Regions from separate parts of the Paenibacillus sp. FSL H8-0104 genome, predicted to be linked through region 3. Evidence: predicted binding sites of a transcription regulator. Region 3 holds the regulator's gene; each other region holds the start of a gene.
The links. Region 3 encodes LexA, which represses DNA repair genes until DNA is damaged. Its sites were predicted from a motif close to CGAACATATGTTCG; they were not measured.
Positions count from the first base shown of each region.

Region 1: NST38_RS16525 (DNA polymerase IV) is a predicted target of LexA. The motif match lies at 5,657-5,670, and genes of this name have one in related genera.
Region 2: dndB (DNA sulfur modification protein DndB) is a predicted target of LexA. The motif match lies at 9,381-9,394, and genes of this name have one in related genera.

Region 1 covers NZ_JBBOTC010000001.1:3,716,570-3,727,553, reverse strand. Annotated here, with positions in the region: gene NST38_RS16555 (amidohydrolase family protein) at 1-1,068, shown strand, start outside; gene NST38_RS16550 (ester cyclase) at 1,152-1,571, opposite strand; gene NST38_RS16545 (winged helix-turn-helix transcriptional regulator) at 1,928-2,284, shown strand; gene NST38_RS16540 (SPL family radical SAM protein) at 2,481-3,314, opposite strand; gene NST38_RS16535 (hypothetical protein) at 3,679-4,047, opposite strand; gene NST38_RS16530 (YolD-like family protein) at 4,049-4,396, opposite strand; gene NST38_RS16525 (DNA polymerase IV) at 4,393-5,610, opposite strand; gene NST38_RS16520 (glycoside hydrolase family 1 protein) at 5,927-7,378, opposite strand; gene NST38_RS16515 (beta-glucoside-specific PTS transporter subunit IIABC) at 7,392-9,257, opposite strand; gene licT (BglG family transcription antiterminator LicT) at 9,404-10,243, opposite strand; gene NST38_RS16505 (metal-sensitive transcriptional regulator) at 10,504-10,833, opposite strand.
Region 2 covers NZ_JBBOTC010000001.1:1,157,777-1,168,760, forward strand. Annotated here, with positions in the region: gene dptH (DNA phosphorothioation-dependent restriction protein DptH) at 1-474, shown strand, start outside; gene NST38_RS05130 (DNA sulfur modification protein DndB) at 482-1,813, shown strand; gene NST38_RS05135 (hypothetical protein) at 1,815-3,128, shown strand; gene NST38_RS05140 (cysteine desulfurase family protein) at 3,182-4,315, opposite strand; gene NST38_RS05145 (DndE family protein) at 4,333-4,710, opposite strand; gene dndD (DNA sulfur modification protein DndD) at 4,707-6,713, opposite strand; gene dndC (DNA phosphorothioation system sulfurtransferase DndC) at 6,731-8,233, opposite strand; gene dndB (DNA sulfur modification protein DndB) at 8,226-9,320, opposite strand; gene NST38_RS05165 (helix-turn-helix domain-containing protein) at 9,515-9,862, opposite strand; gene NST38_RS05170 (HEPN domain-containing protein) at 10,056-10,475, shown strand; gene NST38_RS05175 (hypothetical protein) at 10,714-10,893, shown strand.
Region 3 covers NZ_JBBOTC010000001.1:4,023,619-4,034,602, forward strand. Annotated here, with positions in the region: gene NST38_RS17870 (carbohydrate ABC transporter permease) at 1-814, opposite strand, end outside; gene NST38_RS17875 (ABC transporter permease) at 827-1,756, opposite strand; gene NST38_RS17880 (HAD family hydrolase) at 2,346-3,137, opposite strand; gene NST38_RS17885 (hypothetical protein) at 3,166-3,675, opposite strand; gene NST38_RS17890 (DUF896 domain-containing protein) at 3,801-4,010, opposite strand; gene NST38_RS17895 (LysM peptidoglycan-binding domain-containing protein) at 4,106-4,483, opposite strand; gene lexA (transcriptional repressor LexA) at 4,780-5,406, shown strand; gene NST38_RS17905 (aldehyde dehydrogenase) at 5,512-6,813, opposite strand; gene NST38_RS17910 (hypothetical protein) at 8,235-8,873, shown strand; gene NST38_RS17915 (hypothetical protein) at 9,204-9,515, shown strand; partial or broken gene NST38_RS17920 (fibronectin type III domain-containing protein) at 9,656-9,900, opposite strand; gene NST38_RS17925 (YolD-like family protein) at 10,584-10,799, opposite strand.

The DNA of each region.
Region 1 (10,984 bases), 310 kb from region 3:
AAATTCGGTGTTACAACAGAACTCGAAATGAACGGCGATTTTACGAAAAGAGGGCGCGAAATTCAGCTAAAAAATGTCGATGACATCGCAGACGTCCGATCTGCTGGTACAGCGATTACCGCTCCTGGTGGGCACCCAGATGAATTACTACCTGATGGAGATGAAATACCTGAATTCGTATTAAAGGAACTACAGAAGTTATCGGAGGAAGACCGGGAAGCAATGTTGGCCGCCTACGCTCACGATCACGACGAAATACCTCAAGTGACAACGGTTGAAGAAGCGATCAAACATGTGCATACCCAAGTGGAGAATGGATCTGACTATATTAAGATCATGATTGAAGAGGGAACGGTTATGGGTGCACCCGGCCTGCCTGTTCTAAGTGACGAGATTCTAAAAACAGCCGTTACTGAAGCCCACAAGTTCGATAAGTTGGTCATTGCCCACGTTTTGACGGCTCTTTCATCGAAAGCAGCCATCGATTTTGGAGTCGACGGTTTGGGGCACTTGTTTATCGACAGACCCGAGTACACGTCCGAATTGGTTAAATCCATAGCAGATTCTGGAGCTTTTGTTACACCGTGCTTGGTGTTAAATTCATCGATTATTGGTAATCCGGCATCGGAATTGGCTAATGATCCACGAGTTCATTCCAAATTAAGTCCGGATTGGATCGATATCTTGAACTCAAGCTTCAATACATTCCCACAAGGTAACATGGAGAACAGCTTTAAAAATGTGATGGATCTTCACCGTGCCGGAGTTGATATTCTTGTAGGGACGGATGTCGCACCGGTTCCCGTTCCGAACCTTGGTGGCCTTGCTCATGGGGCCAGTGTTCACCACGAAATGCAGCTGCTGGTGAAGGCTGGGTTCACTCCGATCGAAGCTCTTCAGTCGGCTACTTCCAAACCGGCCCGTTGCTTTGGTCTACAAGATCGTGGCCGGATTACCGAAGGTGCACGTGCTGATCTTATTCTCATAAACGGTGATCCGATCACTAATATTTCAGATACTTTGTCAATCAAATCCGTGTGGTTCAATGGTTCGCAAAAACTAGGCTAAAACTAGTAGTTTATATTTCCTAATTGTAAAATCACTAAGAAGAGGGATTGCAAAAATGCAGTCCCTCTTCGACTTTAATCTAATTATGCTTTTGGAATTGCCCCTATTTGTTGAAGCAAGCCAAGCATATCGGGTTGACCATACTCTTCAATAATTTGGCCATTAGAGATCCGATAAAAATTCATTGCATTTACTTCGATTTTTTTGCTCGTTGGTGGAAACCCGAGAAACTCTCCGTCTTGTGTGCCCTTCATGACAAAATGAGCTGCTATTAGTTCCTCTTCTGCTACCAGCTCCTTAACAGTCCATTGTATATCGGAAAAACCAGATCTCATCATATGAATTATGGAGAGATAACCACTTGGACCATTCATTGGTTCTTTTTGCATAGGTACATAAAAAACAGCATCTGGAGAAATCAATTCTTCAGCAAGTTCCTTGCTTGCCGTATTAATGAAGTTCGTGAAACGATACATCAATTGTTTGTTTTCTGTAATCGTCATATTTAAACCCCTTTCTATTTTCGTGAGCATATGCCTTCATTAAAATTTTATCTCTACTTTAGATAATTGGTAAGTAGGCACCTTAATGTTGCATAGGAACCTTTTTGTAACTAGTATTTTATCTTTAGGTTGCAGAGCCAATAAACTGATCTCTAAATGCTGTCTCCAAGAATTCAAGAACGTTAACATATGATTCAAAAAATAGTCACTCAGTTGCATAAACTCTCTTGCAAACTCCCCTCCTTTCATTTGATTTTTCATCGACAGAATTATAATATAAGCAATGTATTGTTTTGAAAGTAGGCACCTTTTTGTTATATAGGAACCTAATAGTAACTATTGGAGGTGATAATGTAGTGATTTCAAAAAAAGAGTTGCCGTTGTGTCCCGTCGCAACGACAGTTGGATTGATAGGTAACAAGTGGAAGTTATTGGTTATGAGGGATCTTTTGAAGGGAACTCATCGATTCGGAGAACTTCGTAAAAGTATCCCGGAGATCAGTCAAAAGGTTCTCACTGAAAATTTACGTTCAATGGAAGAGGACGGAATTGTCATTCGTACTGTTTTTGCAGAAGTCCCTCCGAGAGTCGAATACAGCTTAAGTGATTTAGGAAATTCACTGAAGCCAATTATATTCTCTATGGAAACATGGGGGCTCGGGTACCAGAAACTCAATGATGAACTTCCAAACGATATTCATCAGAGTGAATGATGTCAAATTGTTACTCCACGGTCATTTCAAAATAGAATGAATCCCTCTACATCTTCAAGTTAAATCAATGGAGGACTCATACGTCCTCCATTGACTCGTATGAGAGAGTTGATCTTCGAACACCAGTTTCTGCAATATTTCTATTGCATGAAGAAAAAACGGGCAAGATCCTCATTAAATGAATGGCTATTTAAAATCAAAATGGATATGCACTGTTTTTGGATACATGAATAATTTCAGATGGAAACCTTGCCTTAAAATATTTTTCGACTTTCAGATGAATTCTTTTCTCGTACCATTTCTCCCAGCCGTTCGCCTCAAATAATTGTGGCATCCCTAACCGCTTAGATCTCATCCCCATTTGACCATCACCAATCAATAGCGTATCAATCCAAATTCGATCAGTTATGCCTTGTAACATGTTAGCGAAATTAGGTGAAAAAGGTAGCACAGGGGAAATAGATACTTGTGTATGTATCCCTGCATCATTTATCTTTTTCAAGGCTTTAACTCGTAAATCTATTCCAGGAGCATAGGGCGAAAAAATTCGTTTCACGTCTTCGCGATCTGTCTCGATTGTCATTGAAACCATAATTCTACATTTTTCCTTTAATTTCAGCAGTATATCAAGGTCTCTGGCAACCAGCGGGCTTCTAGTTTGAATTTGAAGTGAATCTGGTGGGTTTTTATCCATTTCTTCCAACAGGCTTCTTGTAATGTTTGCCTTCTGCTCTACAGGTTGATAAGGATCTGTGGCTGATGACATGAATATACTTATGGGTTTATTTTTACGTCTTAGAAGAGAGACTTCCTTTAGATAGTTTTCTGCTGCATTTTTCTTGACATCCACCCACGATCCCCAAGGAATATCCTTAAACTTTTGAATAGGCATTTCTCTGACGTAACAGTATTCGCAAGCAAATGCACAACCCGTATAGGGATTTAGTGAATGAGTAAAACCAATATCTAGATAACCTTTTACTTCACTTAATATTTTCTTAGACACAATGTCTTTGATTTCAATTGGCATGACGCTACCATCCCCTCAATTACTTTTACGCCCACTTCTCCTCTTGAGTTTTATCTTAAAATTTCTCATGCTACTTGAAATGACGACTTGAAAATTACGTCCCACAAGCGAACCGGGAAATTGGGCATCCTACTGATTTCTCGACTGTCTTAAACCTGCTGCTATTCCTCCTCCTTCGTGGCTTTTCTTTTGAATGTCCTTACTGAATACAGGGGCAGATTTATAATAATGAAGTTTTTTATCTTTGACATCCAAACATAGTTTACTCTGCCTCTTTATTTATCTTTTTTGTGATTCCCGGTTTACCGAAAGATCTGCTCGTATTTGTTGCCGCACCCATAAGTTAGACTCTTATTTTCTATGTTCATGTGGGCAATTCAGTAATATCAACGTTCATATGTTCGGTAAGCATTAAGGTTACATCCACTTTCACTTTGCTCCACAATAGTGTCATTTTATGAAGGTAACCTCTTACGGAATAATCTACCGTTAAACTCAGCTCAGATCTCACTTCATCTATGATTTTTATATGATGTTCCTTTAGCCTTTGCTTTGATTTGTACATTTCTAAAGCTATTTTCTTTTGGGTACCGTCCAGGTAGTCAACATACACAGATTTCATTTTGAAGTTTGAAGCGTATATTTTATGCTTATCTACCTCCAGAGCACCTAACAGATAAGGGAGCTCCACTACCCTCTTTACGAGTGAAAGTTCCTCCAAAGTCTGTCGCACTTTACACGCCTCCTTCTTCAAGTTTTACAGCGACCAATTGATCAAAATCGACCCATTCAAATCCATTCTCCATTTCAATTTTGATTTTCTTTCCAAAGGTACTGACTGAAGTGACGATCCCGTGTATATACCGATTGCCTGACTCAGTAAATATTGCAAAGGTGGCTTGCAATGTATAATTGAGCGACATATCTATATTTTGTGTAATAATCTCCCACTCATCTTCATGGATCAGCGGTTTCGTTAGATAATGAACTTGAGTACGATGCTGTATAATCCGTTCTTTATGTTGTGGAAGCATCATGCGGCTCGATTCCCATAATCCATTGGCCTCCAGTTTTTTGCTCATTTATAATGCCCCCCAATTTTAGATGCTCGATCGATCGCTTGACCCGCAGCCGTAATGGAGCTTGCTCGTAGAATGGCAATGTCGCCAAATCGATCCTTAATGTCGTCCATCACCTGATCAATGGCCCGTTTCTGTTCTTGATCATCAAAAAAAGATAGTTGATATGTATCCGCGTTGGATAATTGAGACAGGGACACGCCTACACGGCGCACAGGTTGCCTATCCCAGTGTTGATGAAATATGCGTTTGGCTATCTTGCATACATCAATGGTTATGTTTGTAGGATCAGACAGTTTAACCTGCCTGTGAAAACCAGTGGGGTGGTCAAAATCCGCTCCAGACACACTTACGGACACGACACTACCCATCAGTCCCTTTTGGCGGGCTCTTCTGCATACTTCTGTGCAGATATCGAGAATAACCACTTCGATCTCCCAAGCCTCTGTGAAATCTCTAGGCAAGGTCATTCCGTTTCCGATATCTTTTTGTGTACTGTGCGTGTTGACGGTTACCGGCGAATTGTCGAGTCCATTTGCGACTCGCCAGATGACTTCTCCATTAACGCCCCACTTACTTCTTAATTTGGAAAGAGGCGTATTCGCCAAGTCTCTAATGGTTCGGATCCCCATCTTCCACAGATGTTTTTCCATTCTTGAGCCTATCCCCCACATATCGCGGATGGGCTTATCTCCAATATGGAGGTGTAACTCCTCTTTTTTTAAGCGGAAAATGCCCCCCTCTGCTTTTTTAGCGATTATATCGCAGCATAATTTACTGATGATTTTGTTTTCACCAATGCCAGCTCTCGCGTAAACGCCTGTTTCATTATAGATTTTGTCTTGAATTTGCTTGGCCAAATCGACTGGATCATTACCGAATAGATGCATAGACCCTGTAAAATCAGCGAATAATTCGTCTATACTGTACGGTTCGACCAGATCGGTGAACTCTTCAATAATGGACATGATTTGAGTGGATACTTCGATATATTCTTGCATGTGTGGTCTCACAATGATCAGTTCAGGGCACTTCTGAAGAGACTGCCAGAGTGGTTCCGCGGTAGACACACCCTTCGCTTTGGCTAGTGGACAAGCGGCAAGGATAATTCCAGAGCGTCTTGCGGGGTCTCCCGCAACAGCTAATGGTCTATTTTTGTATTGAGGCATTTTTGCCTTTTCGACTGAAGCATAAAAGCTCTGCATATCAATGAGCATAATGGTTCGTTGCTTAGTCAACACTGTAATCACTCCTGTACTTTTAAGAACGTATGTTTGTATATATTATAGACCGAACACATGTTCTTTATGCAAGAGGTAAATATTTATATTTAGATTTTGAAAACCCTAGGACACCATAATGAACTGTAGACTGGATATTGTCAGCCACTTTAGTCATCCAAATAATTAATTTTTAGTTTTATTATTGATGCACAAAAAACCAAGTACTTGTCTCACAAAGTGATAAGTACTTGGTCTATTTGATGGAATTTAAAGATTGGATCATCTTTCGTTCGATTGCAAATTATATTTCCTAATTCAATCTTTCCCCGTTGGATTCAATCACCTTTTTATACCAGTGGAAACTGTCCTTTTTACTTCTTTTCAGGGTACCTCCGCCCTCGTTATCCTTATCTACATAAATGAATCCGTAGCGTTTCTCCATTTCGCCAGTTGAGGCACTAACGATGTCGATGCAACCCCAAGCCGTGTAGCCGATAAGATTAACGCCATCGAGGATAGCTTCTCTCATTTGTTCGATATGATCTCGCAGGAAATTGATCCTGTACGTATCATGGATAGAGCCATCCTCTTCGATGACATCAACCGCTCCCAGACCATTTTCAACGATCATTATAGGGATTCTATACCGATCGTACACATGATTGAGTACGTAACGAAGTCCAACTGGATCGATTTGCCATCCCCAATCATTTGCCTTCAAATAAGGATTTTTGAATCCACCAAAGACATTCCCCTGGGTCTCATCACCTTCTGGGCGGGTACCCACTACATGAGACTTGTAGTAGCTGAAGCTATAGAAATCAACACAGCCTTGTTTTAGCACTTCTACGTCTTCTTCTGCCATCTCAATCTGAATATTGTTCTCATTAAAATATCTTTTGGCAAAGTCAGGGTATTCCCCTCTAACTTGCACGTCGCTGCTCAGCATATTGTTAATCTGATCCATTCTCAGAGCCTTCAACATATCTTCCGGTTTACATGTACTTCCGTAACCATGACTATAATTAATCATACAACCGATTTGGAGCGCCGGATTAATCTCATGAGCAAGTTTGACAGCTTTTGCACTTGCTATAAATTGATGATGTAAAGCCTGGAATCTTAATTGCGTACTATCCACAACCGTATTGTTAAATACACCACTATCATCAACTAATAATGCCCCTGCTATATATGCACCTGCTGGAACAATTAAACTATTGATCTCATTAAATGTAATCCAGTACTTCACGACATCCTTGTAACGGGTGAAAATGGTCTCACAATACCGTACGTAGCAGTCGATCATCTCTCTGGAAGCCCAGGCATTGAATTTCTCTGTTAGCGCAAACGGAGCTTCGTAATGTGAGATCGTAACGATAGGTTCAATATTATACTTTTTCAGTTCACTGAACACCTTGTCGTAAAATTGAAGTCCTGCTTCATTTGGCGTTACATCGTCCCCGTTGGGGAATATTCTGGACCAAGCAATGGACATTCTGAAGCATCGAAATCCCATCTCTGCAAACAGACGGATATCTTCTTTGTAATGATGGTAAAAGTCTACTGCCTCATGGGAAGGATAGTTTACACCCTCCTCAATGTGTTTAGTGATCCGTCTTGGAATAGTATGCGTTCCACCCGTCATCATATCTGCTGTACTTGCTTTTTTACCATCAATGTTCCAGGCACCCTCGTATTGATTCGCCGCTGTTGCGCCGCCCCACATAAAAGAGTCTGGGAATACGGTTGTGTTCTTCATTGGAAATTCCTCCTTATATGATCTTAATTAGTTTTTCCCCGATCGTAATCGATGGTTTATCTATACCAATTACATCTGTAAAGTCATCTGAATTCGTAACAATAATAGGTGTAGTCAGATCATAACCTTTGGCGGCTATTGCATCTGTATCGAATTCGATAAGTAAATCCCCAGCTTTTACTTCATCACCTTCTTGTACATGCACCTTGAAATGTTCACCTTTCAGCTTCACCGTGTTCATGCCGATATGAACGAGGAGTTCAGCGCCATTATTCGAGCTAATACCCATTGCGTGGAAGGTAGGGAATACCGCGGATATGACACCATCGGCTGGTGAAACAAGCTTTCCAATTGTAGGTTCAATGGCGATCCCTTTTCCCATAGCTCCAGTTGCAAAGGCTTCGTCCTTTATTGTTGATAACTCTAGAACTCGACCAGTCATTGGTGCTGTGAGTACATGTTCAGAAACACTAACAACAGGCACACGGTTTGTTGAAGATGAATTGGCTGGTGTTCGTTGATCCTCTCCATCCTCAGGCACATCTTCAAATCCTAAAATAAGCGTCATCAAGAAGGTAACAACAAAGCCAATGACCAGACCAATTGCCGCATGGATTAGGTTCCATGGATTATCAGTGATAAATGCTGGTAACGTAGCCAAGCCGGCAATGCCTAGAGCAGATCGAGCTACACCGAACAAGCCAACGTATATTCCGCCTACAATACCACCAATGACAACAGCGATCAGTGGTTTTTTTAACCGTAGATTTACACCAAACAATGCAGGTTCGCTAATTCCTAACAGCGCAGTTACGCTAGTAGAGTAAGCAACTTGTTTAAATGCTTTATTTTTGGTTCTTAATGCGACCGCGAGCGCAGCTGCACCTTGAGCTATATTGTGTACGAGCATACCTGGGCCAACAATGCCATCGGTTTTTGTCTGTGCATAAGCAGTGAGGACAACGGGTCCCAAACTATAGTGCATCCCCGTCAGAATCAGGAATGGGAATGCCCCGCCGATAATACCAGACACTAACCATCCTGCGTGTGTATTGACATAGGATACAGCAGAAGCAAGGTAGTTACCGGCAATCGCACCCAATGGTCCTAGAATAATTAATGTTAGAGGCGCCATAACAAGGATTACAACTAAAGGTTTCAAAATGGATTTGATCACGGAAGGAGAATACTTTTCAGCAAATCGTTCCACATATGACAGGATCCATACAGCTAGAATAATTGGAATAACGGAAGAAGAATACGTCGCTTGTGTGACAGGCAGACCCAAGAACGTAACAGGCTCACCTGCAGACATCAATGCCGAAAAGCTAGGATGTAACAAGATACCCGCAATGGTTAACGCAAAACCCACATTAGCTTTAAGTTTAACAGCAGCACTCCAAGCGAGCAGCATTGGCAAGAAGTAATAAGCCGCATCCCCGACGAAAGTCATAATCGTATTAAATTGACCGTCAAGGTCAACGAGATCAAAGGTTTTCAAAATAAGAAGAACTGCCTTAATCATGGCACAACCGATCATCGCCGGTAGGATGGGTGTAAAGATTCCGGAAATCGTGTCCAGAACAGTAGAAACTTTTCCTTTTTTCACAGTTGGAGCATCATTCTTGCTTGTAAAGTTCCCTAGCTGCGCAAGGGCTTTATAGACGTTGTTGACCTCATTACCAATAATGACCTGATACTGACCTCCACTACTGGCAACGCCCACAACTCCTTGTACGTTTTTCAGTGCTTCGTTGTTTGCAATCGACTCGTCTTTTAAGTTAAAGCGCAGCCTGGTAGCACAGTGTGTAACACTTTCAATGTTTTTTTCACCACCAACAAGTTTTAGAATGTCGGTAGCCGTTTGTTCATGTTTCATTTTTGTTCCCCCTTCAATGCATTATTCTACAAAAAAAGACCTAGAGTTCTATCGAATATAGATATGCTCTATACACGATGGAACTCTAGGTCTTGCCTGCATCACCAGTAACAATCCTAGTATAGTCATTATGGAGCGATGATGGGTCAATCCCTTTCTTCATCAGTCACCCTTTTGATATGAACAGTTAAATACACCAATTCGTCTTCGGTTAATTCTTTCCCATAGTCTACCCGAATCAACTGCGCAATTCTTAGACTACATTGGTACTCTAGCTTATATTTTTCTTTAATAATATTGAGGAAATCGTTATCATTACTTTTCATCACCGTATTGTTAAACAGACGATAGGCAAAAAACTTTAGATGCGTGATCAGTCTGGAGTAGTGAAGGGAGCTTTCGTTAAAGTGAATTTTGAACTGATAACGAATAATATTTAAGACCTTTTGAATCAATTGTGTCATCTTCATGGTATCTTCCATTTCAGATCCGAGCTCTGCATTGACGATATGAAGCGCAATAAAGCCGGCCTCATCTTCAGGCAACGTAATGTTGAATTCTTGATTAATCATATCCAAAGCCTTCAAAGCCACTCGATACTCATTGGCGTAGAATGCTTTAATTTCAGACAATAACGCATTGTTGAAGTTCATTCCCTGTTTATAGCGTGATACGGCGAAGTTAATATGGTCTGTTAGCGTCAAATATATATTTTCATTCAGCTCTTTATCCAAGGACTGCTTGGCATATTGAATAATACTATCGGACACACGGATGTACTCCATCGGAATCTGCGCGAGCAGGGCATATAATTTGCCAGTTACATTTTTGGACTTCAGGAAAAATTCTTTCTCAATCTTCTCTGTGTCCACATCGTCTCCTTTTTTCTTCTGAAAACCAATGCCACTTCCTAGAAGCATCATTTCCTGGCGTCTCTCATTTACAGCGCAGACGACATTATTATTAATAATTCGCGTGATTTTCATACGAATCTCCTTTTAAAATGAAACGTTAACAGAATTTAGCAAATAAAAAAGACCATTAATAGTGCACACATGGTAATTATACTCTACATGTTTGCATATTAATCGGTCTTGCCTGCTGATCAGTAACAATCCTGATTATATTCATTATTTACTTGTACGATTATCTTAGTGGAAGGTGTTAGATTTGTCAATATGGTCATTTGAAGTACTGATGGGGCATTTGCCTGAATAAAACAAGAGGATATCTCCCCTATCCTAGCTTACTTAATTAACTTATTTACAGTGATCATCAGTTCATCCAAAACGTTGTGATCGCCTTCTGAAATGCGTTCAATGACACAGCTCTTCATATGATGTTCCAAAAGCTGCTTTCCTACCCCATTCAACGCGGATTGAATGGAGGCAATTTGGTGCAACACGTCATCACAATACGTATCCTTCTCAATCATTCCTTTTACTCCACGCACTTGCCCTTCAATCCGATTCAACCGGCTAATTAATTTTCGCTTTGTACTCTCCGAATGATGGCTTTTCCGCTCGTTTGAAGATGTATGGTCACATGAGGCGTCCTCAAGTATCGTATCATCCATGTAGATCAACTCCTTTATTACACATTACCATCCCCCCCTACCCTATGTAAAGGGAGCAAGAAGTATCATGGTACGTGCTAAGAGAACGGCTTGTCATCAACCAAGATTGAATCGGTTGGGCAACCATCTACTGCATTTTGTAAGCATATTA
Region 2 (10,984 bases), 2.9 Mb from region 3:
TTGTCTGGATACAGTGAGAGTATTCAAAACCTTGTAGTATCCATTACACTCGATGTCTTCTACAACCAAATGCAAATGTTTGGACATAGTGCAATTGATGGAGCTTATCGTGAAATTACGCGAATGATCTTGGTTGATGAGGCGGATAATTTCCTCAGTAAAGACTTTACTTCGATTAAAAAGATTCTGAAAGAAGGAAGAGAGTACGGTGTAGGCACAATCTTATCTACACAGTTCTTGAGCCATTTTTCAACATCAGATAACGACTATGCGAATTACATTTTGACCTGGATTGTGCATAATGTGTCCGAAATGTCTGCCAAGGAAATTCGAATGGTGTTTAGCACTCAGAGTAAGTTAGAAGAGGATAATATTATGAGCCGGATTAAATCGCTTCAAAAACATTACAGTATTGTGAAGGCTGGATCAGGGCAACCGGTTTGGATGCGGGATAAGGCATTTTGGGAATTGTAATAATACCATGGAGTTGTGCTACTTAAGCACAACTCCAAATAAGAACATGAAGAGAGGGAATTATATGGGAGTAAAGCTTGATGTTGTACCTTATAAATGGAATGATCATATGTGTTATATTGGTAAAGTAAGATATAGGGAACTGGAAAGTATAGTGGATATTCGATCAGATATCTCAATGAATAGAAAGATAGATGAGAGGAGAGTAGATAAAATAAAACAGTATATTTTAAATGATATACCAGCAACATTCTTTCCGCCCACTATACTTAATAGCAAAGCTGTAATTTCATATAAAGATCAAAATGTTTTGGAAGTTAAACGGGGAAGTTTTACTGTTATTGATGGGCAACACAGAATAAAAGCAATCATTTCACTTATGAATGAAATAGGAAGTGAGCAAAAAGATTTACTGAATAGAATGGAACTTCCCATTTTTATTGTTGAGGGATTAGAGGATTATCAGCATAGAGATCTTTTTTATATGATTAATGAAACGCCAAAAAATGTAGAGAGCAATGTCTCGGAACGATTTGCTCCCAAATTGGAAAATCTGTTGGGATTAAAGTTTATCTCAAACAATAAAATATTTCTTAATTGCATAGAATGGAATGAAAAACAGTCAAGGGAGAAAATAGTATATTTACATATGACGGACTGTATTCGAGAATTAAATCTTATCTTATATCCTTTATTAAAAGATTGGTTTGATTGTGATAGGGATCTAATTTATCAAGAGGTAGGATACTATAAAATAATTGAAGAATATTGGCTTCGTTATTTCGAATTAATTAATTCTCTTGAGCCAGATGAGCAAGGTTTTTATAGGAAGAAAATCACTTTAAGAGCATTAATTGAAAACTTATCAATCAGGATAAGAGAGAGTCAAGATGAATTACAAGCAAGAGTAGAGGATAAAGAAATCCTCATGGACCAAATAAAGCGAATTATTACAATTTCATTAAATGAAATGATTAACAGAATGCCAATTAGATATGCAGGAGTGGAGAATGTCCGGAAAGATGTATATAAATCATTAAGGAATTATCTTTATTTTAATAGCTTACTCCAACCATATTCTGAACAGATAAGAGATAACCTTATCATCCAGCAGATTTTGGAAAAAATCTTCGAAGCGTTTTATGATGAGAGAAAACTTTTAACTTTATCTACCATTGGACATGTAAACGACGAACAAATATTTGAGGAATATATCACAAAAATAATAACAAATAAAGAGGGTTTCATTGAATATAATATTAACGCAATTAAAGAAATAGCAGCTACTAAACAAACAATAATGGATGAGATTTTAAGATTGAGCAGAAAGGAAGAGTGACATGCCAAAGACTAAGAAGAGTTATTTAATGGGATATAAAGAATTTCAGACAAGTCTGGTTGTTTCGTGTAAACCAGGCTATAGTGAGAAGACTTTACACGATATATTTGAGACCGGAAATTTTAATGAAGAACTTCAAGTTCTACTTGATAAAGATAGTAATATAATATTTATTACAATGTATCCGAAAGATAACAAAGAAAAGAAGTTTGATACAAATAAAAAAAGATATTTAGAGAAAATAAAAGTTGTTTGTGATTACATTTCAATTATTTATGATAACCAAACTATTGATTATATGAGAAAAATTTCTGAAAGTGTATATGTATTAGAACGTGAGTTTCGTACCTTAATAGAAATTATTTTCTTAAAGGCAAAAGGAGCAACTTGGTATAAAGATTATTTCCACAATAAGGAAAATGAAAAGAATAGAACGATTAATCGAGATAATATTTTAGATCTAATTGATAATCCACTCGATAATTTAGATTTTGTCCATTTGAAAAATTTTGTGGAAGAAAGAATACGATTTTCTAGTTCTAGCATTTCCGACAGATTGAATATTATTGAAGATGTATTGACCTCAAATAATGCGATCGGTGGCACACGGGATGACATAGATACTATGTTAGATGAGTTGAATAAAATAAAAGAGCTAACATATTCTAAAAAAACAGAACTTAAAGTTTCCGAATTGTACAAACATATCACTTCAGATCTAGCAAAAGAGTGGGGAGAGCTTTACAATTTCAGGAATCCTTGGGCTCACAATCATTGCTTGATGACAAAGAGTGATCTTGTAAAGTATGAGGATCTAGCCTCTTCAGTGTTGAAGAAAATAAGAACTGAAATAACTTTATTGAGTTTATTGAATTCAGACAAAGAATTCGTGTTAGGAAATGATAAGTTGAAACTTTCCATAGCTCATTTTCCGAGTTTAGGAACTTCATTCTGTAGAATGAAGTTGGAGTTTAACAGTAGAGGAACTCAGCATATCTTGGAAGTTCATGAAGCTACATATGTGGAGTTTTTCGAAATTGTTGGTATATTATCGAAATTCTCCGAATTCAGCGATAGCCTCGATTTAGAACATCTTAAGATGAACCCTTTTATTTTAAATAAAATTAAGGAATATGGTAATAAACTTTTCTGTGATGAGGAGTTGTTGTCAAAGATAGATGATAATCTCATAGAACTAGAGAAGTTATTGAGTGAATATGATGAGAAATATGAACTAAAGAAGTTAGAAGGAGCAATGTTCACCATGAAAAATGACGTCGATCAACTTTTGAATAAAATTTTTAAACAAAACTGATAAAAGGTCACGAGTTAGAGAATCATGAACTAATCTCTAACTCGTGACGAGAGTTACTTAATCTCACTAAATAAGTCCAATTCAGCTTCGCCTATATCAGCACTCAACGTAATTCTTATTGTCTGACGAACCTCTTCCAATGTTTTCCCAGCGGCACTTAGGACGTGGCTTGGTTTACTCGAACTGCAAGCCGAACCGGAAGAAAGTGCGATGAAGTTAGATAATTTCTTCAGCAACAACTCATTGTTTACTCCGATAAATTGAAGGCTAATTAATCCTGGAATTTTGTCGTGATTGTCGCTATTAAAAGCAATCTTGTTACCTAGATTAGTCTTAAGTAAGTCAACAAGATAGTTTTCTAATTGAGTTAGACGCTTGACGTTTTCCTCTAGCTTCTGTGATGCTAGCTCAGCAGCTTTTCCCAATCCAACAATATTGTGTACAGCCAGAGTTCCACTCCGATAGTTGTTTTCTTGTCCTCCTCCGTGAAGTAGGGGCGTTAAGCGAGTGAAAATCTCTTTAGATTGTTTCCGAATGATGGCGGCTCCGATTCCTTTGGGGCCGCCTATTTTGTGTGCTGACATAGAGAGGAATCGAATTCCACTATGCTTCCGCAAATTAACTGGTATTTTACCTATAACCTGAGTTGCGTCAGTGTGGAAGAATAAATTATTAGCTGTAAACAATTTAGAAAGTTCACCAATCGGATTCAATGACCCAATCTCATTATTTCCCCACATAAATGAAGTAAGAAGAGGCTGGAGTTGAGTAACTGTTTCTTTGACATTTTGAAGATCCACTCTTGCAAAAGTATCGACATCAAGGAACCTCGTTTTGTACCCGCGTTCACCCAAAAATTCTACTGTTTCCAGTACAGACGGATGCTCAGCAGAAGAAGTTAGCAAATAATTAGAAGAGCTACCTTTAGGACTGTAATAATCAGCTACACCTTTAATAATCATATTGTTACTTTCAGTAGCACCACTTGTAAATACAACCTCGTCTTGATCGCATCCTAATAGTTGAGCGACTTGTTCACGTGCTGTGGCTACAGCTGCTTTAGCGTTCTCTGCCAGAGAATAAAACTTACTGGATGGATTACCATATTCCTCTTGAAGATAGGGAAGCATTGCTTCCAAAACCTCAGGATGGATCTTAGTTGTGGCGCTATTATCCAGGTATAACATTGGGATCACTACTTTCGTTAGATTAACAAATTACGAATCAATTTTTCGTAATTTCCTGCGCTTTTATACTCTGAAGCCAAAGCGCGTATGCCGCGTTCCAGATGAGCGTTAAAATAAGAAGGAAAGAATTCTTCATCTGTTAATTCGCGACCAGCGGCTTGTGTAACCATTGCACGAAAGGCGTAATCAAACTCTCCTGTAACTGTGCTCCGATTCAATACAAGACCATCTGTAAAATCTTTTGTAATAGGTACAATTGGATTACTTGAGTCATTATTTCTCAGAGATAGAGCAACTGCATACCGGATCAAAATGTTGGGAGTAATACCGGTTGAGGCATGAAGTTGTGTTAGTGTCTCTTTAGCATATTTGGATGTTTTTAATGTAAAGTTCATGAATTTTGTCCCGCCTCTCTAACGATATCAAAGTAGCGGTCTTTTACTATTACTGCGCTTTCTTGAGAGGCATCATATTCTAGCGTGTAAGAACGAGCCGTAATCTCTTCAATCACATGAAACTGTTCTGACGTGATTTCAGAATCGGTTGTGAACATAAGGACTTGTTCTCCACAACGCGGGATAAAATGTTGAATAAGGGACTTTTTGTGGTCCTGGTCAAGTCTTCCCATGAGGGTATCGAATACAAACGGCAGTTTCCAACCTGAAACTCTAAACATAGCTATTATTACTGTTAACATCAGCATTTCTTTTTCACCAGCAGAAAGACGTTCTTTTGAAATTTCTTGGTTCATCAAGTTATATAGCTTTAATTCGAAAGTCGTGTGATCAATATGAATTCGTTTTATGAAATCTTTCTTACGGAAGAGTACGTCAATCATACGCACAGTTTCATTAGCAACGTCATCAAGTTTTTTACGCCATTGGCGTTCTCTAAAACGTTGACTAACTTTTAGTAATTTCTCAGTCATTTCATATGACTTTTCAGATTTATGATATTCTCGAATCTTGTCTTCTACTTTTTCTTTTTGCAGTATTTTAGCATGCAAGCTTTCAGACAGGGCTTGAATTTCAAATTCAATTTGTTCCATCATCATATTGTGTTGCTCAGCTTGTTTTGTTTTCTGTTCAATTCGTTCCAGAAGTTCTTTGAATTCGCTGGCTTGATCATTCGTTTCTAATTGAGTCCTTAATTCTTGAGATTCTTTTAACAAGATAGCATTTTCATCAAAACGGCTAACATATTCGGTTACATTAAGTGCTTGAATTTGTTTATTCAAATTATGAATCTCGCTACGCTGCTCAAACGATGCACGATGAATTAATTTGGTTTGATCGGGTTTTATTAAATTCAGTAGACCTTCAAATACAGATGTTACTTCACGTTCATCAACCTCTTTGCTTGGCCCAAGTACATTATTAAGAAGAGAAGCTAGCTTTTCTTCTACTAGTGAGTTTGCAACATAATCGTATGACTCAAATTGTTTTTCTCCATTTAGCTGATGATATACTTGTCTGAGTTGTTTCCTCGCTATAAAGAAGGGAAGAAGAGATGAGACGAAATGCCGTACATGTTCTGAATTCGTTTTGCGTTTGTTCTCAATAACGTTTATTCTAGAAACAATTTCTTGTCTTTTTTCCTGAAGTAAGCCACCGTGAATTTCGAAATCCTTTTTATCTTGTTTAATAGCATCATTCAGATTGTTTATCTCTTCTTCATGCAGCACTGTAAGCTGTTGTTTTTCGTCGATTGTTGCTTTGAGTTGATCAATCTCCATCTCGAGTTTTTCATACTGAGCAACTTCTTCTGCTGCACTGGCATTTTGCTGAGCATATTGTATTCGGTATGTGTTCAAATCCTTTTCCAAATTTACGAATAGATCCAGATTAAATAGAATCTTACCTGACTCTTTCAAGTACTCTGGAATTTTTTCTTCAGAAACAATACGCGAAATATCCTCACCATCAAAAAGGCAAAGTTCAAATAATTTTGGAGGCATTTCTTCACGTAATCGACTTTGGAAATCAGAAGTTTGTTGAGCAGATAAGAATTGATTATCACGTTTAACTGCAAAACTCTCACGAATACGATCATTTTTTATTCGCCAGCTTCTTACTAATGAATATTCATGTAATTCGAAATCCTCAGTGGAACTGTAATCAAGAGTAATCTGAAATGCGTCAGTCACATTCTCATTAATTGCTTTACGATTCAGTAATGTTCTAATTTTACGATAATAAGGTTCATTCTCAGTAACAAAACCATATGCCATAGAGCCAAATAAAACGATTCTTAAAGATTCTAGTATTGTCGTTTTACCAGCACCATTTTTCCCACCAAGTAGTATTACGTTACGGTTAGTCGTTGTACGGAAATCAAATTTATTGAGCTCTCCATAGTAAGCACCTATATTTCGGAGAGCCAGTTTTTGAATGTGCATTGATTATTTATCCACCTTTATAAATGTAAGAAATCTTGTCTGAGTGTTTTATCAAATGCCTGGAATAGTCCTCTTCTTACTTTTACACCGGAGTATTCTTTCTCAACAGATATTAATTCTTTAAGAAGGTTAAGGTTGACTCCTTCTTCTTGACAAAGAGATTCAAGATCGGTAACTTGGTCTTCTTTGAATACAGGACGATCATTTTGATGCCAATCGTAAACTATACCTGTTTCTTCTTCGACGATCAGAGGAAGTCGATCTTCCCACTGTAGGTCGTCATGCCAATATTTCCGAATCGCCTTAAGCTCTTCAAATGTGATTAATTCAACGTTAGGGTCATGCATTTGGCGAATTTCTTCTTGAGTTTGTAATAATTTTCGAAGAATTTCTTCCCGAGCTTTCATTGTGAAAGGACCGACGCCAAAACGTTTAGGAAGAGCATCTGGATTCTCATCATCAACGATTAAAATATCCAATTCCTCCACAGAAGCAAGGTTAATTTTATTTTCTTCAATATAATGCTTCATTTCAGATTTGTAGATTCTCGGATGACTCAAATCATCAGGATCTATTCCGCCTAAATTTGTTGTCAGATAGACTTCGCCATTCATACGATGTTTTTGTCTTTTCGTACGGTCTTCACGTATTTGAACAAGGAAATTTCTAAAATCATATAATGGACGTAACCAATCTACACCGTTATTAATAAATCCGCTTAACGCCTTATCTTCATTAACAACTGTACATGTCCAACACCCAAAACGACTGTTTCCACAAGAACCTGCACTTTCTTTTATCTCTTTGTCTACCACGAGAGGGCATTCACTACTTGAATCTTGATAGAGCTGAAGCAGTTCATTATTATCATCGCCCCATGGTGACTCATACTGCAATAAAAATTCCCATACATCATCAAGAGTGTAGGAGCGAATCGGAGCAAAAACAAATGCGTTTCGAAGTGTAGAGTGACGCATTAAATTTGAACCTTCTATAGTATGAGACTGCATTACTCCTGCTCTTGTAGAACTTTCGGAATCTCGAACTCCTAGTAACATAACCACTTCACCAAACTGATCTACTTTATCAAGAATGAAGCGGTTAGCAGGCTCGATTTTCAAACGATCCGTACACCATCTGAACTTTTGACGAGGAGTAGGATAACCTTTTCCAATAATAGAGGCCCAAAAGGTTTGCTCAACTTTTGGACGTACCTTGTGTGTTTCAATAGGCAAACCTACAGCGAGTGCTTTATTTTGTATGCGTCCAAGAGTTCGCGTGATTTTGTCTATAATTAAAGGAGTTTCTACTTGAGTATCTGATGAAATGACGTACACTTTTTTCTTCAGAAGAGAAGGTTCTAGCTCAGATAAGGCTTGAAAGACTAGTTGTACAACTGCCGTTGAGTCTTTTCCCCCACTGAAACCTACGACCCAAGGCTTCTCATCTGCTAAATAGACTTCTTTGACTAGTTCTTTGGCTTCAACGAACTTGCTTCCAGTATTAAATATATTAAACATCAGTAGATGTACCTTCTTTTATTTTATTTTCAATTTTCTGCTCGGCTTCTGTTAAGGGGAGCCCTAATTTAAATTTTATGAGATTTGCAGTCAATTGAATGGTCTCATTTGTCTTGTTAATACGTCCGGTTTGTCCATAAGCACGACCTAACCAATCCGCTTTATTATCGCGGCTCCAGTCGATTTTGGATAGTTCTTTTACGTACAATTCCCATTGATCTGCATGATAACGATAAAGATAGTGCCCAACTATACCAATAGCTTCGAGAAATACACCATGCGCTACAACCGAACCAATACGAAGATCTCTTGGCGAGGTTCGCTTATTGAGTACATCTTGCCATTCCAATATAGAAACACAAAGTAGAGCCCAGAACTCAGAAACAAATTTTTTCTCCGGTTCTGAGATTAACTCACCTTTGCGCTTACCTAACAGTTTACAGATCGTATTGAAAATGTGATTCAGAGCAAACAATTTAGGAGAGTTTTTGGACAACGACACTTTCTCACGATCCGTATATCGCTCCAATAAAGGAATTTCATTAATTAAACTTTTAGTGATCAAAGATAGTTGATCACGGTGATCGTATAGAATTCCGATTGAAGATGTGGTATTCACTGCATGACGATTCAAATCCGAAAACATTTGCTGAGAGCGCAGAAGTCCAAGGTCATGAAAGAATACTACGGATATTGTTTCGTCACCAAGTTCAGGCGAAATTTTGAGAGCTTCTTCAATAGCTGCACGTCTATGTTGACCGTCATTAATGAGAAATTGAGCATCTAAAGAAATATTCAAATAACCAAGATCTTTAAACTCTTCTGATTGTGGCTGGAAAATTAGCTCGCCGTTTACTGATGCAGTTAACGAAGAGAAAATATAATCTTTAGGATTCTCAAGAATATAGTTCGTAATATCCGGAATTCTTGATTTATTCATTAAACGTTGTGCACGGTGGTCGGCCGGAATTTCCTCCTCATCAAAAAGGAATATCCGAGGTATTAATTTCAATGGGCACATTACTGTATAAAAATCTCTTCCAGCTTGAATCCCGCGAATCGCTGGAAAACTATAACTGAAGTTCATAGGCATCCCCCTGTTTTACGTACGTAATAACGTAGAATGTATATTGATTTTATCGTAAGACGAACAAATGTTCAATGTCTAAATTACATAATAAAGTAAATATAGTACGTAATTACGTGAATAAAAGATGAAGGAATAATGAAAATAACGAGGTAACATTCCGGTCGTGTACGATCGGCGTGCTCCTCGTTATTTTAGTTTTTATCATAAGTATCGAAGATCTCAGTAATTATATTAAGCACCATTAAAATGTGCTTAGGTTCATGGGTTCTTAATAGAGAAATGATCTTAGTAATATTGGAATCATCCTGCGAGAGATCTTCACGCTCCTTAACGTATGTAAACAGTTCATATACACCGACATCTAAAGCGGCAGCAATCTTTTCAAGATTTTTTAAAGATATATTTCGTTCTGCTCGTTCAATAAAACCAATGTAACTTGGATTAAACCCCGCATTTTCAGCTAATGCTTCTTGAGACAGATCTCTAGATTTTCTTAGATCTCTTATTCTCGCGCCCACTAATTCTAAAAGTTCGGACATATGAACACCTCTCTTTAATTAGAAGTGTAGAGAAAGAATCATCGTTAATTAACCGATAGATAATAAGTAATTTGTATTTAAAACTACTATGTAGTAATATTTGTTTGTATCTTGCCCAAAAGTTTTAAAAAATTATGCAGAGTGTTCAAATGTAGTGTGGATTCTAAACTAAAATATTGAGGAGTTGATTACCTTGAATCACGCTTACTCCTACACGAATCGGCAGAATGATGAATTTGAATATCAACGACTTTCCCAGTATCACATCAAACTTGCTGCAATTATGCATAATCACAATCAGTTCAAAGCCTGCCTGATTCTCTGCGATTGGGCTCTAGCCTCCATGATCAAGGCGCTTTATATCCATAAGTATCATTCAGTTCATCCACCCAAGGAACTCACCATGAACGTAATCTTGCCTTTAGTGCATACGGACACTGAACCCGGATTGGATATTGCCTTGTTCATCGGTACGATGCAACATATGTCATCCCTAGCAGATTACCCACATGACCAGCCAATAGAACTGAACAACATCGAAAAGCTTCTTCAACGAACAGAAGAGATATTGGACGAGTTAACCACTCGATTGAAGGATGATTCATCAGAGTAAGATGTTTTTTTTATTGATCATATGGGTTAAATGTTTGATTTATCTGTGTTACGCTTACAAGATGACATCATCCAAATAAAGGATATATGATGCAGAGAAAACAAAGGAAGCTCTTTGCTTTGCATCTGGAAAGTAGGTGTACATTTTGAAAAGAGTGATTGCTATCGCGTTTTTTATATTATCTATATTGGAATTGGTCACTTTAATCCTAATTGGTAAAAGTATGATGAATGGGTATATGGAACCGAGTACGTTTAGAGAGATGATTACATTCCCGCTATTCGCTGCGTACCTCTCGATCTGGATGTTCTTTTCACGGCAAGAGTTTACCGGAGGACGAGTCGCGGGACAGATCAGTTTGACAGCGGCATTGTTGACTTTGTGCCCATTGGTGTGTTTATGGATTGTTTTCTATTAAATAAAGAGATTAAGAAGATTTCCTTTGAATTAGGACCTATGAAGTACGTTGTTGGAAATATTGTTATGGTGAGAAAGGAAAAATCAGGATG
Region 3 (10,984 bases):
AGATGGTGAGTATCGGCAAGATGGTTAATACCATCGTTACTGACTTAATATTGGCAGCAATCTGTGTCAGGTTATCAGCTGAGGTTGCACCGGCAGATGCCCCACTTGTCGCTCCTGCAATCATATTGCGCAAATAAATGGTGACAGGGAACAGTTCTTTTTTGTCCAAATACAGAAAGGCTGGGAACCAGGAATTCCAATGACCTACTGCGTAGAACAGCACCATGGTTGCCATAACGGCTTTACTAAGCGGCAATATAATGCGTAACAAGATCCCGTAGGTGTTCAAACCGTCAATGGAGGCAGCTTCCTCCAGTTCTTCAGGCATATTTTCAAAAAATGACTTCATGATCAGCATGTTGTATATGCTAATTGCGCCAGGAACAACAAGTGCCCACATGGTGTTGTTGAACCCAAGGGAATTAATCAACACATAGTTTGGAATCAATCCACCACTGAAGAACATGGTAAATACGGCGAACATCGTCAGAAACTTGCGACCCATCAACCTCTTTTTGGACAGGGCATAGGCGAAAATAGTCGTCATAAACATGGAGATTAATGTACCTACTACAGTATAGATAATCGTATTTTTATAATTCGTCCAGAACATGCTGTCACGTGAGATGGTCTTGTATGTCTCCACATTGAATCCTCTTGGGAACAAACTAACCTTACCCGAATTAATATAGGACTCACTACTGAAGGATTGTGCCACGACATTTAAGAATGGATAGAGCGTTATAAATACCACGAACAGCAGAAAGATGACATTGAATACTTTAAATACCTTGTAAGATCTGGATTCCTGCATGGTGCTCCTCCTTTACCATAAGCTTCTTTGTGTCAGTCTGCGTGAAATGGCATTTACGGAGAACACCAGAATCAGACCGATCAGCGATTCGAACAAGCCAATTGCGGTAGCATAACTGAAGTTACTGGATTCCAGTCCAACCCGATACAGGTAAGTGGAGATCACATCAGATGTCTCGTAGATAAGCGGATTGTACAAGAGTAAGATTTTTTCAAATCCAACTGCCAGGAAATTACCCATGTTCAAAATCAATAACGTCACAATCGTTGGCAAGATCCCTGGTAACGTTACATGAATCGTTTGCTTCCACCGATTGGCACCATCGATACGCGCAGCTTCATACAAAGAATCATCAATGGTTGTCAGTGCAGCCAGATACAGAATCGCTCCCCAACCCATACCCTGCCATACCTCGGAAGTGATATAGATTGTTCTGAACCACTCAGCCCGCTGCATAAAAGGAATATTGTCTCCGGTGAAGAAAGCCACCAGTCCATTAATGGAACCATTCACTGCTGTCAGCTGCAGGATCATACCCGCAACGATAACGATAGACAGAAAATGAGGCAGATAAGACGCGGTCTGTACAAACTTCTTGAATCGTTTACTCTTCACTTCGTTAAGCATCAAAGCAAAAATGATTGGAACCGGGAATGTAAAGAGCAATGCAAGTCCGCCCAACATCAGCGTATTACCGAATACTCTCCAGAAGGTAGGGTCCTCAATAAACATTTTGAAGTATCTTAATCCAACCCACGTTTCTCCAAATATACTTCCCCCGGGAACAAAACGTCTGAACGCAATCACATTACCAATCATCGGCCCATATTTAAAAATAAGGAGATAAATGATGGGAAGGATTAATAGTGAATACAGCTGCCAGTCTTTGCGGAACAAAGTTGCTGCCGTTCGTAATCTGCTCTCTTTACGTAAAGATGTCATGGTTAACGTTGTTTTAGCGGTTTCCGACTCCATGTGTTTTCACTCCGATCCAGGACTTGATAAGTAAGAGTAATTCATGTACAGTTCCCATCGTTTCTCCTCTTGTAGAAGACAATAACTCCTTTAACTTCCCCCCCACTACCAAATAGATAATTGCTGAATGTAAGCGATATCAATTTGATGTATTATGTAGAATCACACAATCCAAAGTGCTTCACATCATTAATTAGCACTTACTAAGTGGTGTGATCTCCAAATCGGAAGAAGATACTCTGAAATATTAAGCGCTTACAATCAATCGAAAATAATAAGCAATAACTCCCTGCCTCCATTTAATGAAGTAAGTCAAAAAGATATTGCTTTATGACAATATAAATACTAGTCATACTAGTATGTTAGTTACATTCTAATCCAGCTTCCCTCTAATTTCAATAACTTTTAGCAAAAAAAATAGAGATCTCTTTTAACAAGGTAATTTACTCAACAAGCTCAAATAAAAAAACATTGGTAACTTCAAGAACGACATCATCGTTCATTGAAGCTTCCAATGTTTCAGGGTGCTGAGGAAAGATGTTATAACTGATTCCGCTTAGAAATTAGCAATAAGCTGATTTAATTCTGATAAATGTGTTATTTCATGGTCTGGCGCATACGTTTCATTGTTGGTCTTATGCTCACGGTTAATCCATACGGATTGGATGCCAGATGATAAAGCACCACGAATATCAGTCGTTAACTTGTCTCCAACCATCATGCTCTCTTCGGGTTTAACACCCAGTTTACTCAAAGCATGTTCAAATATCGACGGATCTGGTTTTCCTTTTCCGAAGTTACCCGAGATAATAATCTCATCAAAGAAAGGAGTTAATTCAGGTACACCATCCAACTTCTCTTGTTGCAAAGCAGGACAACCGTTCGTTAACAGCAACAGTTTGTACTTTCCTTGTAACTGACGCAAGGTATCCATCGTTTCTTCGTATACATGAGGTCTGGATCTCCGTTCTACTCCAAACTGCTCGGCAAGTTGTTCAGCAAGATCTTCCCGATCTATACCCAACTTCAACAAGCCACGAAGCCAGGATTCTTTACGGTAAACTGGAGCAAGTTGTTCCAACTGACGGAACTCAGGTTGATCCCCACCAGTAAAGTTAGCCCAAAGGCCTTCAAACGGATTGATTCCAATCATTTTAGTAAAAGGAAAGGTTTCATATGATTCATACAGTCCACGTGCCTCATTACGAACAGCTTCTTCAAGTTCTTCTGGTTTAACCCCAGTCTCTTTCGCTGCGATTAGACAAGTCTCATGAAAAGATTCTCGAACACTACGCTCATCCCATAATAAAGTATCATCTAGGTCGAACAAAATCGCTTTTAACGCCATTCCGATCATCTACCCCTTTATGCAATAATTACTTTTCGACGGTTTCCACGGTGATCTGGTGTGCTTTTGCAAACTTCAGCAAACGTTCTGCAATCGCATCTGTATCGTAACGGTTCAATAACTTGGTGAACACCCATCTTTTCCCGCGACTGTTATGTTCGATAACAACTGTACCTGGTTCAATTCTGAATTTGACGATATCGTCAACCCCAATTGAACGTTCACGATTACCCTTCGTCGTTATAATCCGATTACTGCTAATCTTGATGTATGGACGACGAAGCATGAAGATGACTGCCAAAAATACGTAAAGCAGCATGGTCACCCAGTCCCAAGTTGTCATTGGAGCTTGCACAAGGAACGTGCTCATAAACAGATACAAAAAGGCGAGACCAATCAAAAATATAGGGAACAAAAGACTGCGTCCCTTAAAGACTTCTTCACCTGGTGTACCTGTGATTGGTTGACCACTTTTTTTGCGTTGCTGATTTAACTGCTTGGAATTTTTCTTAACCGTTCTCTCGAACGAACGCGACATGAGAATCCCCCTTATGTGTCTTTGTATCGGCTTACATAATTGCAAACCAACATTTCCCCCTATAAATTGCACACTCAAAATAACAGGAAGAAACCTAAATATCATAATGATATCATTAGGTTTCGTTAGTGTTTGAGTTTGCCTTGGTGGCCTTTGTCATTCTCATCATCAACAATCTCAATGGTATCCAGTTGTTGTCTGAAATTGCTGCGAATATTACTCAAATAAATCTCTCTTAGCTCGGCACGTTCAGCAAGCTCTTCCTCCGACAATCCAGTGGACTTTTGCTTACGAGCCAATTCGTTAATGCGTGCTACCAGACTATCTATATCCAAGCTTGTCCCCTCCAAAAATACAAAGTCATATTAACTTTGCCATTATAAAGGCTGCTTGTCAAGCTGACACGCGCTAACACTCATTGATGTGCATTTTATTCTGCAAATTGCGGTAGAGCTAGTACTTGTCCCACTTGGATGGAAGTTGTATGAAGTTGATTCACTTTCTTAATTGCTTCTATATATATACGTGTATCCATATTCGTCGGTTTATGTTCCAAAGAAATACTCCATAATGTTTCCCCTTGTGAAACAGCTATCTTTCCTCCAGGCAGAACATCATTCTCATTGCCGGCAAATACAGTTAAAACGGTGCTGCATCCAATAAATATAATCATAGAGGTAATGACTACCTTTAACATCCATGAAGAAATCTTGAAACGCGCTAAAACCTTCTTGTAGTTCCCTATGTTAGACTTCACCAGTTCCGAATTCATTGGTTCATAAATGCTTTGATAAGTAGAATATCTCATTAAATACCCGCCTCCAAACGTTTGTTCCTATCTGTTGGAATCAATATAACACGAACACTTGTTTTGTTCAATAGATTTTTAGAACAATTGTTCGCTTCTTTTTTGAAGGAGAAATATCTTATTTCAAGTCCTTTTACAAAACATTTGCAGTATTATGCTCTGACTTTTGGACAATTTCTGTTCTATAAGCTAAAAAACACTGATTTAATGCTATTTTATTTAGAACTTATGTTTGTACGAACGGAGGTTCTATGTTATAATTTTCCCAAACGTTACTAAAATGGGGTTGATACGGTATGTCGAAGATATCCAGCAGGCAGCAGGCTATTCTGGAGTTTATACGAAATGAAGTCCGGTTGAAGGGGTATCCTCCTTCCGTACGGGAAATTGGTGAAGCGGTTGGACTGGCTTCCAGCTCAACAGTACATGGACATTTGGATCGTTTGGAGAAAAAAGGTTTGATCCGACGCGACCCTACCAAGCCAAGAGCCATTGAGCTTTTGAGCCAAGAAGAATCTGAGCATTCTCATCAATTTGCTCATAGCGTTGCACGTATTCCTGTTGTTGGTAAGGTTACAGCCGGGGTTCCAATCACTGCAACCGAGAACATTGAAGACTACTTCCCTCTTCCTACACATTATGTAGGCGAACAGAAAGTGTTTATGCTTTCGGTAGTCGGAGATAGCATGGTGGAAGCTGGAATCGTTAACGGAGATTACGTTATTGTCCGTCAACAGCAAACTGCTGATAACGGTGATATCGTCGTTGCAATGACTGAAGACGATGAAGCTACAGTGAAAACGTTCTATAAAGAGAAAGATCATATTCGCCTTCAACCGGAGAATGCGACCTTCGAACCTTTACGTTTGAAACATGTTAGTATTCTGGGTAAAGTCATTGGCCTTTTCCGAGATATTCATTAATATTTAACTTGAGTAACAAAACTAGATGTAATGAAATACGAAAGAGGTTATCCTGATCAACAGGACAACCTCTTTTTTTCATGTTTTTGTTATTTTAGCGGCTAATTATTCACTGCGTTTCAGAACACTCTTGTGATGCGAGAACACATCAAAGCTCTGTTGTCCGTGATATGAGCCCATACCGCTCTCTCCTACACCACCAAACGGGAGGTAGTGTGAAGTCATATGAGAAAGTGTGTCATTAATACATCCCCCACCGAAGGATACTTGATTCAGAACCTGATCCTGCAGCTGCTCATCCTGTGTGAAGAGATATAGCGCCAATGGTTTTGGCCGGCGAACAATCTCATCTAGCATAGGATTCAGGTCACTGTACGTAAATACAGGAAGAATCGGACCAAAGATCTCTTCTTGCATGACAGCTGATTCCCAGTTCACATCTCCAAGTACAGTCGGCTCAATGAGCAACTGCTCTCGTACAGAACGTCCACCAATCAGCGTTTTGCCATCTGTTAGGAATTTCGACAACCGATCAAAGTTACGCGAGTTAACAATATGCGGGAAATCAGCGTTCTGTAACACATCGTCCCCAAATTTATCTTTGATCTCTGCGCCAATCAGATTGATCAATTCGTCATGAACTTGTTCATGTACAAGCAAATAATCCGGAGCAACGCAAGTTTGGCCTGCATTAAGGAACTTACCACGAACAATACGCTGTGCCACCAGCTTCAGATCTGCATCGTTATGGACAATAGCAGGACTCTTGCCCCCTAGCTCAAGGGTTACAGGAGTCAGATGCTCCGCAGCTGCCTTCATAACAATGCGACCAACACCCGTGCTTCCTGTGAAGAAAATATAATCAAACTTCTCTTTCAACAATGCTGTGCTAGCCTCGACTTCTCCTTCCATAACCGCAATATACTCCTGAGGGAAGATCTCTTGAATCAGATCATACGTCAGACGAGATACGGCTGGTGTTAATTCAGAAGGCTTGATAACTGCACAGTTACCGGCTGCGATTGCTCCAATCAGTGGACCAAAGGCCAGTTGGAAAGGATAGTTCCAAGGTGCAATAATAAGAGCCACTCCGTATGGTTCAGGGTAAATGGTGCTCACACCATCCGGCATAGCCGAATTGGTTGGGACTTGTTTTGGTGCAGCCCATTCCTGCAGGTGTTCTAATGCAAAATCCAGTTCACCCAAAACAATGCGAATCTCGGAACCGTAAGCTTCCGCCTCAGATTTGTTCAGATCTGCCCGAAGTGCATCTTGAATCCGTTGCTGATACTTTTCAATTCCCTTTCTAAGCTGTTGAAGTGCATTAATCCGATACTCGATATTTTTAGTTTGTCCTGTATAAAAAAATGTACGTTGTTCTGTCACAAGTTGTTTAGCCTGATTCATATTAACATCTCCAATTAATTATTTAAAATTAAATTGTTCAAAATTTAATTAAAGTATACCTCTTCTATATGAAACTTTCAACATACAAATGAAACATCCATTTGTATGTATTTGAACGATGGTTGGAATTTTTATAGAGTGAAAGCTAGTATTCCCTCCTATTCGTGGCTATCAGAATTTCTAAGGAAGTTTGATTAAAATCTTTTGATTCAGACAGTTTAATGCACTGTAGAAAGAATTCTAATCTCAGTTTCTCTTTAATAAGTTAGTAAATAAATGACAATCGTTTTGCGCTAAAACAAACATGAAGTGATTCAATTCATCAGATGGAGAGGTTTAGTTACCATATATAAAAAACTCCCCTTTCATTATGAAAAGTGAGTTTTGCGATTATCTAAATCGACGAACAAACGTGTTTTGTTATATAAATGTAATCCTTGGTTACAAATAAACACAGAAATGTGGGCTGGTGAAGAAGAATTCAGGGGACATTTTTGGGCATTTTGTGGGCGCCTTTTTTTCTTATTATAATGAAGAAACTCATTTCAAATACTCATTTTGATTGCATTATTACTCTGACATTAAAAGCAATAAATTATAGCGCTGGTTAAATTAAAAATCTCCTAAACAAAATATTAAACTTATACAAATATTGTAAATTATAAGCTCACAATTCATAAGCGATACAATCCCTTTAATTAACCGAGATAATTTCGGCTAAAGAAATCGAGCGGAACTCACCCTCTAACATCAACTTTATTTCACACCGTACAAAGTCTAATCCCACAACTACTCCTGAAATCGGCTCTTCAAAGAAAGAGTTAAATAATTTCAAATAAACCGTCTACTACTATTATAAGAGCCAACTAGTACCTAACTGGTCCGCTGTGTTTCCTGATCGTCCAAATCAGGGTTGCCGCGGCTCTCTGTGTTCAGCCATAATCAACCTGGATGTCTCACAATCCGTTATCTATCAGTCTGCTACGCATGAAAGCCCCATAATATTAGCCCAAAAATCGATGTTCCCAGAAGTTCGTGTGCGGCCTACCTTAGGACGTTCTCCCCACCCAGCCTTCTAAGATCACTTTGTAGGACATTTCAGACCATCCTCCAAATGTATAGTTTTCCGCTCCCACAAGAGCGTCAAGAGCAGCCATGACGTTCGTCTTATGTTTACCCGTTTCGGCTATAATCTCATGTATAGTAGGAAACCTACGCCGTCCACCTTTGTACTTATCTAAGATCCGGAGGACCTTTCTTTAACAATCCTTTAACATATCAATCACCTCACCAATACTATGTGAGAAAATAAGTTCGTTTTTAACATTAAATTCAGAGATATCTGCAATTATATACAGAAACATTTACCTAGGTCTGATAGACTATGTAATAAGAATATTAATAGGAGGATTATTAGTAATATGAAAATAGTACCAGGAATTTTGCTTATTTCCGCATTTTTAACACTTGCAGCTTGCTCACCTCAACCTAATGCCGATTTAAAAAGTGATGGGGTCGTCGCAAATGAAGTGGAGTCCACTGTGTCGCAAACAGAACCAACAGAAGAGTCAAAAGATGAAATAACAACAGATTCTGTCAATGAGGAACAAGAAATTACTGCAACTACAATTAAAAAAAATGATACAGTAACGATAGACGGGTATGCGGAGCTTTCAGTCTCTAAACAAAAGTTTTCTAAAAAGATTGAACCTTCAAAACCAGGTAATTTCTACACGTACTACGAATCAAAGGAAGAAGATTCTACATATTTTGCACTCACTGTAAAAGCTAAAAATTTATATTCTACTGGCATTGATGCAGATGAAATAGCAAATGTCACCTTGATATATGATAATCAGTATGACTACCCTACATTCAGCACTGTTGAGGAAAAAGGAGGAGAAGACTTTACTTATAGCAACATCACTAGTGTCAATCCTCTAAAAACTACAACGTTATATTATCTAGCCGAGATACCGAACGAAGTCGCTGATAGTGATAAACCGTTAAAAGCTCTGATTAAGGTAAAAGACAATACTTTTGAATATACCATTAGATAATTAAAGGCCCTCCCACATATTTGATGGCAGGGCCATTTTTTCGCATAAATTAGAACGTTCGTTCTTTAATATACAACAAAATTTCCTAGTCATTTGGACCAGGTACATTTATAGTAGCATTCATGGTAGAGAGTAGTAACATCATCCCCAGTTTACTATGAAAATATTCTTAATCAGTTGGAGGAATTTTTGGAAGTTACGTTAGTAGATCTGTAGGGTGTGAAATACAAATCACAACGTGATATATGTCATAATTTTACATTGAATTATATGGTATTTTTAGAAAGTAAAGTTTTATAATTCATTCACAAAAATTTAGGAGGTATTTACATGAAAAAGAAACTAGCCACAATTGGAGCGCTCACTGCTATTGTAGCAAGTATTGCTGTTCCAGCATCACTTGCTTCTGCCTCATCTTCTGTTCAAGGTTCTGTAACTGCACAAAGTGTTACGATTCAGGCGACGCAAAAATATGTGAGATATTCAGATGCTAACAATAAGTATGGAGATGCGAAGTATGTTCCAAAGACATATACTTATGCTGATGGAGTTTGGTATGGAGTACTCAATCTAGCATCTACTACCAACTCAAACGGATTATATTACGGAAACTATGAAGGTTACGTAACGAAAATGGAGTAATTTTGTCATCATAATAAAATTCACGTATATAAATATAACAATAATAAAAGAAGGCTTCTGAATTCAATCAGAAGCCTTCTTTTATTACAGGGACATCTAAATGACCCATCAGAATAACCGTTGGAGAATAACTACCTTTATTATTCACTTACCTCAAACGTCAGAACCCGATCATATAAGATCTGGTCCTTATTGCTCTTGAAAGGCCCTTTCTTATTTTCATGCTTGTCAATTGCATAAGATGTTTTTCCGCTTCCAGCTTGTTTTGCTTCGTACCAATCGATAAAGCTGTTAACTTCTTGCATAATCAGATCGAACTCTTTTTCTAAGCCGGTAGTCATGGTCCCACAAGGATAGCACGGTTCCCTGAAGGTTGTTCAGGTTCAACTGCAGGCCCTTGAGGAGTGGCAGATGCCTCATTGGAAATTCAGATTCAACACTATTAACAATAGCACTCACTCCAAAATAGTATGTAGTTCCATTAGTTAGTCCCGGAATAACGAAATTCCCAAATTGATCTTTTGTAGCTTTTACTTTTTCTGTAACTTGCCCGATTCGATTCAATAATAAATTATGTATTTTTCAACGTTCTGAGGAGCCATGTATGGCCTCCGTTTTTGTGTCCTGAATTCGTACTATTTCGGAAGTATCTACCGCCCATAATCTTAATGGATAACAGGTTATATCCTTTTAATGGAGCGCCATAATCAATGAGTTGCTCAGGATCCACTTGGATTCCTGCAGATGGATACGCGTACCTGAGTCAAGGCTGCTGTGAGGAAGTCTTGAAACTCGTTTCAAATACTCACTTTGATTATATTACTACTCTGACATTGACCGCAAGATATCTAGTCTATATGACGCTGGTTAACTCGAAAATCTCCTAATTAAAATAACATGCTTATACAGATATTATAAAGGTATAAGATCGTAATTCTAAAGCGATACAATCTCATTAATTAACAGAGACAATTTCGGCTAAAGAACCCAGCGGAACTCATCCTCTAACATCAGCTTTATTTCACACCGTGCAGAGTTTAATCCCACAACTATTCCTGAGATCGGCTCTTAGAAGAATGGGTTAAATAATATCAAATCAACCGTACTACTTCTATTATAAGAGTCAACAAGTACTTCACTGATCCGTTGCATTTCCCAATCGTCAAGTTCCGGCTTACCACATCTCTTCTGTTGCTCACACTGAGCCAACCATGCCTCTCTGTGTTCAGGCATAATCATTCTAGATGTCTCATACAATCCGTTATCCTTCCGCCTGCTACGCATGACAAGCCCCCTTAATATTGAGTCCAATAGTCAATGTTCCCAGAGGATGGTGTGTGGTCTACCTTAGGACGTTCACCCTCACGTTCCCAACCCTCAAGGATAACAATATTGGCCGTATCCGACCTGTTATCCCAGTGTATGTATCCCGCAACCACTAGAGCGTCCATAGCAACCATGACGTCTGG